DNA from 3 places in the Pseudomonas sp. JL23 genome. Region 2 is predicted to be linked to each of the others. Evidence: predicted binding sites of a transcription regulator. Region 2 holds the regulator's gene; each other region holds the start of a gene.
The links. Region 2 encodes FliA, which starts transcription of late flagellar genes. Its sites were predicted from a motif close to CTAAAGTTTNNNNNNNNNNNGCCGNTAA; they were not measured.
Positions count from the first base shown of each region.

Region 1: the regulator FliA is predicted to act here: its motif matches at 2,472-2,499, upstream of AC1Z24_RS22160 (methyl-accepting chemotaxis protein).
Region 3: the regulator FliA is predicted to act here: its motif matches at 2,085-2,112, upstream of AC1Z24_RS20165 (methyl-accepting chemotaxis protein).

Region 1 covers NZ_CM167795.1:4,804,107-4,808,765, forward strand. Annotated here, with positions in the region: gene acnA (aconitate hydratase AcnA) at 1-1,439, shown strand, start outside; gene AC1Z24_RS22155 (lysostaphin resistance A-like protein) at 1,633-2,421, shown strand; gene AC1Z24_RS22160 (methyl-accepting chemotaxis protein) at 2,532-4,097, shown strand.
Region 2 covers NZ_CM167795.1:1,997,341-2,001,999, reverse strand. Annotated here, with positions in the region: gene AC1Z24_RS09385 (chemotaxis protein CheA) at 1-855, opposite strand, end outside; gene AC1Z24_RS09380 (protein phosphatase CheZ) at 889-1,677, opposite strand; gene AC1Z24_RS09375 (chemotaxis response regulator CheY) at 1,697-2,071, opposite strand; gene fliA (RNA polymerase sigma factor FliA) at 2,328-3,071, opposite strand; gene fleN (flagellar synthesis regulator FleN) at 3,068-3,901, opposite strand; gene flhF (flagellar biosynthesis GTPase FlhF) at 4,017-4,659, opposite strand, start outside.
Region 3 covers NZ_CM167795.1:4,348,206-4,352,864, forward strand. Annotated here, with positions in the region: gene AC1Z24_RS20160 (HD domain-containing phosphohydrolase) at 1-167, opposite strand, end outside; gene AC1Z24_RS20165 (methyl-accepting chemotaxis protein) at 369-1,991, opposite strand; gene AC1Z24_RS20170 (DUF7079 family protein) at 2,184-2,543, shown strand; gene AC1Z24_RS20175 (TetR/AcrR family transcriptional regulator) at 2,606-3,208, shown strand; gene AC1Z24_RS20180 (alpha/beta fold hydrolase) at 3,508-4,278, shown strand; gene AC1Z24_RS20185 (type 1 glutamine amidotransferase domain-containing protein) at 4,387-4,659, shown strand, end outside.

The sequences.
Region 1 (4,659 bases), 2.8 Mb from region 2:
CCTATCGCCTGAAAAACGGCGCCGTGGTCATCGCCGCGATCACCTCCTGCACCAACACGTCCAACCCCAGCGTGATGATGGCGGCGGGTCTGGTGGCGAAGAAGGCCGTGGAGAAAGGTCTGCAACGCAAGCCCTGGGTGAAAAGCTCCCTGGCCCCAGGCTCCAAGGTCGTCACCGACTACTACAACGCCGCCGGGCTGACCCAATACCTCGACGCCCTGGGCTTCGATCTGGTCGGCTACGGCTGCACCACTTGCATTGGCAACTCCGGGCCGCTGCCGGAGCCCATCGAGAAAGCCATTCAGACCTCTGACCTGACCGTGGCCTCGGTGCTGTCCGGTAACCGCAACTTCGAAGGCCGTGTGCACCCGCTGGTCAAGACCAACTGGCTGGCCTCCCCACCCCTGGTCGTGGCCTACGCCCTGGCAGGCAGTGTGCGCATCGATTTGAGCAGTGAACCTCTGGGCACCGGATCCGACGGCCAGCCGGTGTATCTGCGCGATATCTGGCCGACCCAGAAAGAAATCGCCGCCGCCGTGGAGCAGGTCAATACCGGCATGTTCCACAAGGAATACGCCGAAGTGTTCGCCGGCGACGCCCAGTGGCAAGCCATTGAAGTGCCTCAGGCCGCGACCTATGTCTGGCAGGATGACTCCACTTATATCCAGCATCCGCCGTTCTTCGAAGATATCGGCGGGCCGCCGCCGGTCATCGCAGACATCGGCGGCGCACGGGTTCTCGCCCTGCTCGGCGACTCGGTGACCACCGACCATATTTCCCCGGCCGGCAATATCAAAGCCGACAGCCCGGCAGGCCGCTACCTGCGCCAGCAAGGCGTGGAGCCCCGGGACTTCAACTCCTATGGCTCGCGCCGGGGCAATCATCAAGTGATGATGCGCGGCACCTTTGCCAATATCCGCATCCGCAACGAGATGCTCGGTGGGGAGGAAGGCGGTTTTACTCTGCATGTGCCGACCGACGAAAAGCTGCCGATCTACGATGCTGCCATGCGCTATCAGAGCGAAGGCACGCCATTGGTGGTGATCGCAGGGCAAGAATACGGCACCGGCTCCAGCCGCGACTGGGCCGCCAAGGGCACCAACCTGCTGGGGGTCAAGGCGGTACTGGCCGAAAGCTTCGAACGCATCCACCGCTCCAATCTGGTGGGCATGGGCGTACTGCCGTTGCAATTCAAAAATGGTCAGAGCCGCAAGACCCTCAAGCTCAGCGGCAAGGAAACCCTGAATATCAGCGGCCTGAGCAACGCCGACCTGCAACCGGGGATGAGCCTGGCCTTGGAAATCGTGCGTGAGGACGGCAGCCGGGAAAGCCTTGATGTGCTGTGCCGGATCGACACGCTCAATGAAGTTGAGTACTTCAAGGCGGGAGGGATTCTGCATTATGTGTTGCGGCAGTTGATTGGTAACGCTGCGGCCTGAATGGCGGATCCCGTTGGAGCGAGGCTTGCCCGCGAAAGGTATGGCGCCACTTGCCTGATACTCTGCGAGGTTCCTTCGCGGGTAAGCCTCGCTCCAACGGTTCGGCGTAACACCTACACCCAAAGTAGCACCCCTCCAGTCACCATTCAGGGCTAAACTGCGCTCCGCCCTGAACGGCGCTCTGGAGTTTGTCTTGCCTGTTATCCGCTGGACCGCTTTTGTTTTACTCGCCCTGGGCTACGGCCTTGCCCTGGCTTACGGTCAATTGCAACCCTGGGCAGTTCTCGCTTTTGCCTTGCTCGCCGTGGCGGTTATCTGCATCCGCCCCACGCAACCCAATCATGTCCGCCGGCTCGGTCACGGCCTGTTTGTGGTGCTGGCCATTGCCCTGGCGGCTCACTGGCTGCCCGGTTTTGCCAACGCCAGAGTGATAACGGCGGTGCGTCTGAGCCCTGAGGCCGCGCCTTTCACAATGAACCTCAACCTCGACAAACCGTTGATCGGCTTCTGGCTGCTGCTGGCCTGCCCATGGGTGGCAACCGGCGAGTCTGCTGGGCGCGCGCTGCAGATCACATTGCTCATGCTGCTACTCACCACGGTGATCTGCATGACGCTGGCGATGTTTCTGGGGGTCGTTATCTGGTCGCCAAAATGGCCGGATACAGCGGCACTATGGCTGGCAAATAACCTGCTTTTGGTAAGCCTGACGGAAGAGCTGCTGTTTCGTGGCTATATTCAAGGCGGCTTGCAACGTTTATTCAAAGGGATCGCACAGGGCGACACCCTGGCCCTGGGGTGCGCTGCGGCACTGTTCGGGCTGGCCCACATTGGAGGTGGATGGCAATGGATGTTCCTCGCGACATTGGCCGGTGTCGGCTACGGCGTGGCTTATCGATGGGGCGGCCTCCCGGCGGCAGTCCTCACTCATTTCGGCTTGAATCTGGCGCATTTCGGCCTGTTCAGCTACCCGATGCTGGAGTGAACGGCCCTTGCACTCAAACGAGTGTGCAGTGATCGTCACCCACCCTTCGTCTCAATTTATCGACATCGCTGCCGATAACTCTCGAAAGCCTATGCGGATCTAATCAGCTCATGCGCAATAACCAGCCTGTCACTCAACGCGAACGCACCTTTGCGGCGCAACAGCGCTTGATCTCCACCACCAATGCCAAAGGGGTGGTCACTTACTGCAACGAAGCATTCGTCGAAATCAGCGGTTTTACCCGTGAAGAGCTGCTCAACGCGCCCCATAACATCGTGCGCCATCCCGACGTGCCGCCGGCTGTGTTCGAACACATGTGGACCACCCTCAAACAGGGGCAACCCTGGATGGGCATCGTCAAGAACCGTTGCAAAAACGGCGACCATTACTGGGTCAACGCCTACGTCACACCGATGTACGAGAACAGCCAGGTCGTCGGTTTCGAGTCGGTGCGGGTCAAGCCTACCGCCGAACAGATCAAGCGTGCCGAAGCGCTGTATGAGCGCATCAACAAGGGCAAGTCGGCTATCCCGGGCCGGGACAAGTGGCTGCCGGTGCTGCAGGACTGGCTGCCCTTCATCATGGTCAGCCAGATCAGCTTCCTGATTGGCGTGTGGCTCAACTCGCATTGGGGCTTTGTGTTGGCTGCAGCGGTTTCCGTGCCGCTCGGGCTGCTCGGGCTGAGCTGGCAACAGCGCGGGATCAAGCGTCTGCTGCGCCTGGCCGAACAAACCACGTCCGACCCGCTGATTGCACAGATGTACACCGACAGCCGTGGCCCTCAGGCGCGCCTGGAAATGTCTATCCTCAGTCAGCAAGCCCGCCTGAAAACCTGCCTGACCCGCTTGCAGGACACTGCCGAGCAACTCAACGGCCAGGCCCGCACCTCCAACTCCCTGGCCAATGCCAGCTCCAGCGGCCTGGAGCGTCAGCGCGTTGAGACCGAACAGGTCGCCACGGCCATCAATCAGATGGCAGCGACCACTCAGGAAGTCGCCAATCACGTCCAGCGCACCGCTGACGCCACGCAACAGGCCAATGAGCTGACCCGTCGCGGCCGTGACATTGCCAGCGAGACCCGCGAAGCCATTCAACGCCTGTCGACATCCGTGGGCGAAACCGGCCTGACCGTGACCCAACTGGCCAAGGACAGTGACGAAATCGGTGGCGTGGTCGATGTGATCAAGGGCATTGCCGACCAGACCAACCTGCTGGCCCTCAACGCCGCCATCGAAGCGGCACGGGCCGGGGAAATGGGCCGTGGCTTTGCCGTGGTTGCCGATGAGGTCCGCCAACTGGCGCAGCGCACCACCGAATCCACCGGGCAGATCCATGGCCTGATCGCCAAGCTGCAACACACGGCCAACAACGCCGTACAAACCATGAACTCCGGCCATCGTCAGGCCGAAGAAGGCGTTGCCCGGGTACTGGAGGCTGACCAGGCGCTGATCGGCATCAGCGAGGCGGTGGCCAACATCACCGACATGACCACCCAGATCGCTGCCGCCACCGAGGAGCAAAGCGCCGTGGCCGACGAGATCAGCCGCAATATCGCCACCATCTCGCAACTGGCCGATCAGACCGCAGACGAAGCACAACGCTCGGCCAAACTCAGCGGTGAGCTTACCGATACGGCCAACACCCAGTACTCGCTGGTGGAGCGTTTTAACCGATAAGTTGGAGGCCCCTGACAGGCGCAGGGGCCTGCTTCAATCTCACTGGCTGAACGGGCGGTCGTGGGAGCCGCCTTGGTGGAGAACGAGTGCGAAACGCTCGCTGCGCCACCGCTATCGCAGCCAGCCGGCTCCGACAGAGCTCATTCTAAAAACAGCGGCCCAAGCCATTGCTTATATTCATATGGTCAAGACTTCCCATCAGCCCCACACATTTGAATGACAGACTTATATATTAATGCTGAGTGTATTTTCTGATATCTGAGTAGGCAGTTTCCTAGGACGCCTTCATGTCTCCAATAACGACTTATTTATGACTAATCTCCTACAGGCTTCCTACAGAAAAGAGGCCCCTCCTGACAACATCCCCTCACACCGCTGATCGCCAAATCCCTTGCCACACGGGCGATACAGACCATTTACAACGTAAAGCTGCATCTACCAGGCAATAACTTGCAACAACCACTGTTGCCTTTTTGAACACTATCCCGGTACAGCCCCTCAAACTTGACGCACCTGCCAATTACGACCTGTAATGTTTGTCGCCAAATAAAACGGTGAACAT
Region 2 (4,659 bases):
GGCCTTGCCGCCAGCAGCAGGGGCAGTCGCAGCGGGTGCGGCGGCGACTACGGGTGGTGCTGGCGCTGCGGCATCAAAGGAACCCTTGCCGTGCAGCTGATCAAGCAAGGCTTCGAATTCTTCGTCGGTAATATCACCCGACTCGGGGGCACCGGCAGCCGGTGCTGCAGGCTTGGCTGCAACCGGGGCGGCAGACACCGCATCCGGGGCGAACTGGCCCTTGCCGTGCAACTGGTCGAGCAGGGATTCGAATTCGCTGTCGGTGATCTCGTCACTGCCAGCCGCAGCCGGAGCCGCCGCTACAGGCGCGGCAGGAGCTGCCGCTGCAGCCTTGGCCGCATCGAGAGAGTCGAGCAGTTGCTCGAATTCATGATCGGTAATTTCGTCGGAAGCAGCCTCGACGGGAGCCTCTTCAACCACTGGCGCCGCCGCAACCGGTTCCGGTTCTGCAGCAACGTCCGCCGAAGCCGGTTCCGCCAGGCGAGCCAGGGCAGCCAGCAGCTCAGGGGTGGCAGGCGTGACGTCCGTGCGCTCACGCACCTGACTGAACATGCCGTTCACCGCATCGAGTGCCTCAAGGACCACGTCCATCAATTCCGAGTCGACGCGACGCTCACCCTTGCGCAGGATGTCGAAGACGTTCTCGGCGATGTGGCAGCACTCCACCAGCTCATGGAGCTGGAGGAAGCCGGCGCCCCCTTTTACAGTGTGAAAACCGCGAAAAATTGCATTGAGCAGGTCTGCGTCATCCGGTCGGCTTTCCAGCTCGACCAATTGTTCAGACAACTGCTCCAGAATCTCGCCGGCCTCTACCAGAAAATCCTGAAGGATCTCTTCATCGGCGCCGAAGCTCATTGGGGTGCTCCCTAAAATTAACCGTCAACAGACCTAGAAGCCCAGGCTCGATAGCAGATCGTCTACATCGTCCTGTCCCGATACAACGTCTTCACGCTTATCGGCATGAATCTGCGGACCTTCACCCTGGGACAGATGTTTTTCTGGATCATTTTCTGCGCGGATCGCTTCTTCGTCGTGTTGTATGCCCGCGAAACGATCGACCTGACTGGCCATCAGCACCAGTTTGAGCAAGTTGCTTTCAACTTCCGTGACCAACTGCGTGACCCGTTTGATCACCTGACCGGTGAGGTCCTGGTAATCCTGGGCCAGCAGAATGTCATTGAGATGAGCGGCGACCAGTGTTGTTTCCTTCTCGCTGCGCGACAGAAAACCGTCCACTTTGCGTGCCAACTCGCGAAACTCTTCGGCACCGACTTCCCGGCGCATGAAGCGTCCCCAGTCCTTGCTCAATTCCTTGGCATCGCTGCTGAGGCCATGCATCAGCGGTGTGCTTTGCTCCACCAGATCCATGGTGCGATTGGCCGCGCCTTCCGTCAGCCGAACAACATATGACAGGCGTTCGGTGGCATCAGTGATCTGAGACACTTCCTCGGCTTGCGGCATGTGCGGGTCAATCTGAAAATTGACAATCGCACTGTGCAGCTCACGGGTCAGTTTGCCGACTTCCTGATACAGGCCGCGGTCTCGGGTCTGGTTAAGCTCATGGATAAGTTGCACGGCGTCGCCGAACCGGCCTTTTTCAAGGCTGCTCACCAACTCCTTAGCATGTTTCTTCAGGGTCGACTCGAAGTCGCCCATTGACGAATCTTTGTGCTCCATAGCGCCCTCGCGGCCTACATCAGCTATTTACGCGCTCAAAGATTTTTTCGATCTTTTCTTTCAGCACCTGAGCAGTAAACGGCTTGACCACATAACCGTTCACACCGGCCTGTGCGGCCTCGATAATCTGTTCCCGCTTGGCTTCGGCAGTGACCATCAACACCGGCAAGTGACGCAGGCGTTCATCGGCACGCACCTGGCGCAGCAGATCGATACCGGACATGCCAGGCATGTTCCAGTCGGTCACGAGAAAGTCAAAGGCGCCACTTTGCAGCATCGGCAGGGCTGTTACCCCATCGTCTGCTTCAGACGTGTTGGTGAACCCCAGATCACGCAACAGGTTTTTAATGATCCGCCGCATCGTTGAAAAGTCATCAACGATGAGGATTTTCATGTTCTTGTCCAATTCGACCTCCAAGCAGTCTTTAACGCATTCAGTACCTGAACGCGCTGTTAAATCTAATACCGGCACAGCTCACCGGCTGCACTAAACGACGACGGGCTTGGCAAATAACAGGTGTCGAGCCCAAGGGCAACTACATTTGAAGGTCCCCCGCGACCCACTCCTGTCTTTCTATCTTCTTACCACGCAACGCTTTGCACAGCCGACCCACAGATTCGACGACACCCAAGGCCTCGCCAGAGATCTGTCAGCGCGCTCGCCACTCCCCCAAACGCCCTCGCAAACGAGCTGCGCACTGACTGTGTAACTGGCTGACACGCGATTCGCTGACCCCCAGAACCTCACCGATTTCCTTGAGGTTCAGCTCCTCGTCATAGTACAGCGCCAACACCAGCCGCTCACGCTCCGGCAAGTTGGCAATTGCGTCTGCCAACGCGGCCTGGAAACGCTCGTCTTCCAGATCGCGCGACGGTTCAAGTGATCCACTTGCGCCGTCCTCGTGCAGCCCCTCATGTTCACCGCCGTCCTGTAACAGGTCGTCGAAACTGAACAGGCGACTGCCCAAGGTATCATTCAAAATCCCGTAATAATCATCGAGACTCAATTGGAGTTCGGCAGCAACCTCGTGATCTTTAGCGTCACGACCGGTTTTCGCTTCAATTGAGCGAATTGCGTCACTGACCATGCGTGTATTTCGGTGTACCGAGCGCGGTGCCCAGTCCCCTTTGCGCACTTCGTCGAGCATGGCACCACGGATGCGAATGCCCGCATACGTCTCGAAACTGGCACCCTTGGTGGAGTCGTACTTGGTCGACACTTCCAGCAGGCCGATCATGCCGGCCTGGATCAGGTCCTCGACCTGAACGCTGGCAGGCAGACGGGCCAGCAAGTGATAGGCAATACGCTTGACCAGAGGGGCATAGCGCTCGATCAGCTCATACTGCGAATCCTTGGATGCCTTGCTGTACATACGATAGCCACTCGCTGTCATTGAACCGGTCCCGCGCTGGTCTGATGGACAAGGCGTTCGACGAAGAACTCCAGGTGCCCACGAGGGTTGGCGGGCAACGGCCAGGTATCGACCTTCTGGGCAATGGCCTTGAACGCCAGTGCACATTTGGAGCGCGGGAAAGCCTCATAAACGGCGCGCTGCTTCTGCACAGCCTTGCGCACACATTCATCGTAGGGCACGGCACCGACATATTGCAGGGCTACGTCAAGAAAACGGTCAGTCACCTTGGTCAGCTTGGCAAACAGGTTGCGCCCTTCCTGTGGGCTCTGAGCCATGTTGGCCAGGACCCGGAAACGATTCATGCCGTAGTCGCGATTGAGTAGCTTGATCAGGGCGTAGGCATCGGTGATGGACGTGGGCTCGTCACACACCACCAGCAGTACTTCCTGAGCTGCGCGCACGAAGCTGACCACCGATTCGCCGATCCCGGCGGCGGTGTCGATCACCAGCACGTCCAGGTTGTCGCCGATATCGCTGAACGCCTGGATCAGGCCGGCATGTTGCGCTGGCGACAGGTGAACCATGCTCTGAGTGCCGGAGGCGGCCGGCACGATGCGAATGCCGCCCGGACCCTGCAAGAGCACGTCGCGCAGCTCACAACGGCCTTCGATGACATCGGCAAGCGTACGTTTGGGCGTCAGGCCCAGCAGTACATCGACGTTCGCCAGGCCAAGGTCGGCATCCAGCAACATGACGCGCCGGCCGAGCTCAGCCAAGGCCAGTGAAAGGTTCACTGACACGTTAGTCTTACCGACGCCACCCTTGCCGCCGGTCACCGCGATCACCTGTACGGGATGCATGCTGCCCATGTTATCTCTTTACCTTGTCTTGCTTAGACCGAAGCCACATTGCGGGCTGCACGTTCAACGAAGAACAGTGCCTGGCAGACCATCGATGCAGATACATTCCTGTGTATTGCCTCACTCAGCCCACTCTCTTGCTGGGGTTGTGATACAGATCGGCAAACATGTCAGCCATCGCTTCCTCGCTAGGCTCTTCCTGCATCTGCACATTCACCGCACGGGTCACCAACTGGTGCCGACGGGGCAGATGCAGATCGTCTGGTATACGCGGCCCATCGGTAAGATAGGCCACGGGAAGTTCGTGACTGATCGCAAGGCTCAGCACTTCGCCAAGGCTTGCGGTCTCGTCGAGTTTGGTCAGGATGCAACCGGCCAGGCCACAGCGCTTGTAGCTGTGATAGGCGGCGGTCAGCACCTGCTTCTGGCTGGTAGTGGCCAGGACCAGATAATTGCGTGCCTTGATGCCGCGACCGGCCAGGCTTTCCAGTTGCAGACGCAGGGCCGGGTCGCTGGCCTGCAGGCCGGCGGTATCGATCAGCACCACGCGCTTGCGCAGCAGCGGCTCCAGCGCCTGAGCCAGGGACTGGCCCGGATCGACGTGGGTCACCGGCACATTGAGAATGCGGCCCAGGGTCTTGAGCTGCTCCTGGGCGCCGATACGGAAACTGTCCATGCTCACCAGAGCGATGTTCTGCGCGCCGTACTTGAGCACGTAACGCGCCGCCAGCTTGGCCAGCGTAGTGGTCTTGCCCATGCCGGCAGGA
Region 3 (4,659 bases), 2.4 Mb from region 2:
TCCGGCAGGCTGTCACCCTGGAGCACACGCAAGGCCTTTTCACCGCTGTTGGCCACCTTGACCCGATAGCGGTCCTTGAGCAGATCGGTCATCAACAGCAAATTATCAGGCGTGTCATCCACCACCAGCAAAGTGGGCGGGCTGTAACGACTGTGTTCGGCGTTCATGGCGGCGGACTCCTTTGCCAGACATTGACTTCCTGACGCAACGCTCCTGCCGCCGCCTCAGCGCAAGTGAGCTTAGCTGCAGTTTTTCAAGGTTGCTGGCCGTTATCGAGTCACCCAACCAATGCCCGGATCGAGACCGGGTAAAACCAAAGCAAGGCATACCGGCTGCCCTGTGCAAGCGACTGCCGGTAGGGGCCCCAATCAAATCTGGAAGTGCTTGACCAGGGTATTCAGTTCATACGCCAAGCTGGCAAGGGATTGCGAGGCTATCGTGGTCTGGCTGGAGCCTTCCGAGGATTGCACCGACAATTGCTGGATGTTCAGCAGGTTCTGATCGACCGCCCGCGCGACATGGGCCTGTTCGTCGGCTGACGAGGTAATCACCATATTGCGGTCGTTGATTTCGTCGTTGGCCGCGACAATGTCCGCCAATGCCTGTTGCGCCAGTTCAGCCAGTTCCAGGGTCTGCTGGGTCATATTGCTGCTGGTCAGCATAGTGCTGACCGCATTAGTCGTACCGGCCTGAATACTGCCGATCATCTGTTCGATTTCCTGGGTCGACTGGGCGGTGCGATGGGCCAGGGCACGGACTTCGTCGGCAACCACGGCAAAGCCCCTGCCCGCCTCACCTGCCCGGGCCGCTTCGATAGCGGCGTTCAACGCCAGCAGGTTGGTCTGTTCGGCAATCGCGCGGATAACGTCGAGTACCTTGCCAATGCTCTTGGCTTGATCGGCCAGGCTGCTGACCTGGCCGGAGCTGACTTCAACCCCACGGGTCAGCGAGTGAATGGAGTTCAGCGCCTCGACCATGCGCTGCTGACCTTTCACCGCGATATTGCGCGACTCCTGGGAAAGCTCGGAGGTGGACGCAGCATTTCTTGCCACTTCTTCAATAGCCGTGGTCATTTCGGTGACGGCCGTGGCCGCCTGCTCGATCTCGCCATGTTGCTGTTGCAGACCACGGCTACCCTCGGCGGTCACCGCGTTGAGCTCTTCCGCCGCAGCGGCCAGTTGATTGGAGGACCCGGTGATTTTCTGCAAGGTCTGCACGAGGTTGTTGCGCATGATCTCCTGCGCCTTGAGCAAGCGCGTGGCTTCGTCGTTGCCCGTCGGGTTGATCGGTTGGGTCAAATCGCCCTTGGCAATGGTTTCGGCCACCTGCACCGCTTCGATGATCGGGCCGGTGATGCTGCGGGTCAGTAGCCAGGCAACCAGAATGGTGCCGGCACCCACCAACAGGATAACAATGACGATGCCGCTCACTGCATGCTCATAGGCATCCACCGAGTGCTGACCGGCCTGCTCCGCGCCCTTGTTGGCCAGATCAATCAGTTGATCGAAGTTCTTGGTCATCTGCTCATAGGTTTCGCGAATGCTGTTGAGAAATGCCCGCGCGCCATCTTTATCGCCGGACCGCGACAGCTTGAGCATATTGGTGTGGTTATTGGCGTAGGCATCGAGGCTCTGGTTGAACACAGCAAGACGATTTTTTTCCTCGCTCGTGTTCAACAACGCAGCGTATTGGCTCAGTTGCTCCTTGACGCTCTTCAGGCGCCCTGCTGACTTATCCTCGTACGTCTGCATTTCAGCGTCGGTGCCCGACAGGATGTGCGCCATTTCTCCCAGGCGAAAACGATCCAGGGAAGCATTGGCCAAGGCAAGGATCCTGACACGCTGCATCCAGTTGTTCTGGATGTCGGAGGCCTGGAATTGCACCTCATGGATCTGCTTCAACGCAAACAGACCGAGAAGCACACTGAGCAAGGCTATCGCGGCGAAACCGATAAATGCTCTGGCAGCGATTCTTATATTTCTCAAACCCATGGTTTTTTCGCTCGCGCTGGAAAGACAGTTGGCAATATCTGGTCAGGCTATCGGACTTCTCGCCCAGCGGACACATCCCGACACTACTCTCTACATTCGACAGAAAACCTAATATCTTTAGCCGTTTCAAGGGGGCGTATAGAAGCTGGCTCCCAGGATCCGACAATTGCCTGAGTATCCAGGGGGTGTGACATGCAAGCTGTCGACGCTAACCGTCTGAAGATCTGGCAGGCACTTTCAGAGTTTTTCCTCGATACCGAGATCGATGACGCCACCTTTGACTATGTCGCGAGGGCAGTCCTGGAAACCGGCTATTCGCCTTTCGAAGTACAGAGCATCCTGTGGCGCGAAGTATTTCCGGTATTGGAAGCCAACCTCAGGTCGGTGGTCGGCGAATGGGCGGGATGGACGGACGACTGGCTGCTCGAGCATCTCAAGGTGCGTGAAATGGCAGCAGCCAGGCCCGGCACTAACGACATTGCCAGGGAAATCAGCCGCTGCTGGGGCCGCGTGGCCCTGCGACTGCCGCCGCCCATGCCCGAGAATCAATGATGTCGACGGCGCCCGTAAAAACAGCTAGTAGACCGATCAACTAGTAAGATATTATGCCCTGCATGAACAGTCCAAAGAAACGAGAAACCTCCGACGTCCGCCAAGGCATCCTCGATGTCGGCCAACGCATCATGGCCGCCAAGGGATACTCCGCTGTGGGCCTCAATGAGATCCTGGCCGAAGCGGGCGTCCCCAAGGGGTCGTTCTATCATTACTTCGGCTCCAAGGATGCGTTTGGCGAAGCGATCCTGGAAAGCTATTTCCACGACTACCTGAGCGACCTCGACCAGACCCTCAGCCAGCCGGGCCTCGACATGGGGCAGCGCTTGCTCAACTACTGGCGCATCTGGCAGGACACCCAATCCTTTCTCGATTGCCAAGGCAAATGCCTGGCTGTGAAACTGGGTGTGGAAGTGGCCGACCTCTCGGAAGCCATGCGCGCCGTGCTCAAGCGCGGCACCTCGGGCATCACCTCGCGCCTGGCGCGTGCCATCGAGACAGGTGCTGGCGAAGGGTCGTTGAAGATCAACGGCGACCCCGATGCCATTGCCCAGAGCCTTTATCAGTTGTGGGTTGGCGCCAGTGTCATGGTGAAGATCTCACGCAGCACCGAGCCATTTGCCACGGCCATGGCTACGACCCGGCAGATCCTCCGTATCCCCTGAACAAACAGCCCCCCCTTGTGGGACCGGCTTTAGCCGGGAAGGCTTTAGTACTGCCGATGCATCTTTATCGTCTGCACCTGAGTCTTCCCGGCTAAAGCCGGTCCCACGGACGTTATGCCCCGCCATATATAGATGCCTGGCCACGCTCTGGCACCGCACTCCTGACTTCTGATCCAGCCTCTTTATTTACCGCCAATTGACGATCGCAAAAAAAAATAAAAAAACACTATACGACTGGTCTAATTGCAATTACAGTAGCCACACATTCACTCAACAACCCCAAGCGAAGGAACACCGTGATGAAAGCCCGAACCAAACTCGCCGCACTCGTAACCTCATTAGCGCTGTTGGGCCACGCCGGTCTGTCCGCTGCCCAGGAACAAAGCGCCAAGGCTCCCGCCAAGACCGTCGTGCTGGTTCACGGTGCTTTCGCCGACGGTTCCTCCTGGAACAAGGTGATCCCGATTCTGGAAAAGGCCGGCCTGAAAGTCGTCGCCGTACAGAACCCGCTGGACTCCCTGGCCGGCGATGTCGCCTACACCAACCGCGCTATCGCCAATGCCGAAGGGCCGGTGGTGCTGGTGGGTCACTCCTGGGGCGGCGCGGTGATTACTGATGCAGGCGTGAACGACAAGGTTCACTCGCTGGTTTACGTAGCGGCCTATGCGCCGGACAACGGCCAGTCTGTACTGGATACCGCCAAGGACTATCCGCCGACGCCGGGCCGGGTCTCGTTCGTCAAGGATGCAGACGGCTACGTCAAAGTCAGCGATGAAGGCGTCTTCAAATACTTCGCCCAGGACCTGCCAAGGCCTGAACAGGAGCTGGTCGCCGCCACCCAGGGCGCCCTGAACAGTCGTGCACTGAGCCAGCCGGTCACCCACGCTGCATGGCACAACGTCCCTTCATATGTGGTGGTGGCGCGCAACGACGCAATCATTTCGCCACAACAGCAACTGGACCAGGCCAAGCGCATGCATGCGGTTTCGGTTGAAGTCCCGTCGAGCCACGTCGCCATGCTGTCTTACCCGCAAGTCGTCGCGGACCTGATCATCAAGGCTGCGCACTAATCTAAAAAGTGATCTAAAATTTGCTCGCCAACTAGACGACCAGTCTAATTATATCCAAGGGTTCTAAACGAACCCGCCATACATCCCACTGAAACAAGGAATCGCAAAATGAAAGTACTTATGGTCCTGACCTCCCACGACACCCTCGGTAACACTGGCCGCAAAACCGGCTTCTGGCTCGAAGAGCTGGCGGCGCCCTACTACGCCTTTCTCGATGCCAAGGCCGAAATCGTCCTGGCCTCGCCAAAAGGCGGCCAACCGCCTCTGGACCCGAAAAGCAACGAGCCGTCGTTCCAGACCGACCTGACCCGTCGCTTCGAGACCGACCCCAAGGCCACCGCTCAACTGGCCGCCACCGTGCGCCTGGACAGCGTTTCCCCC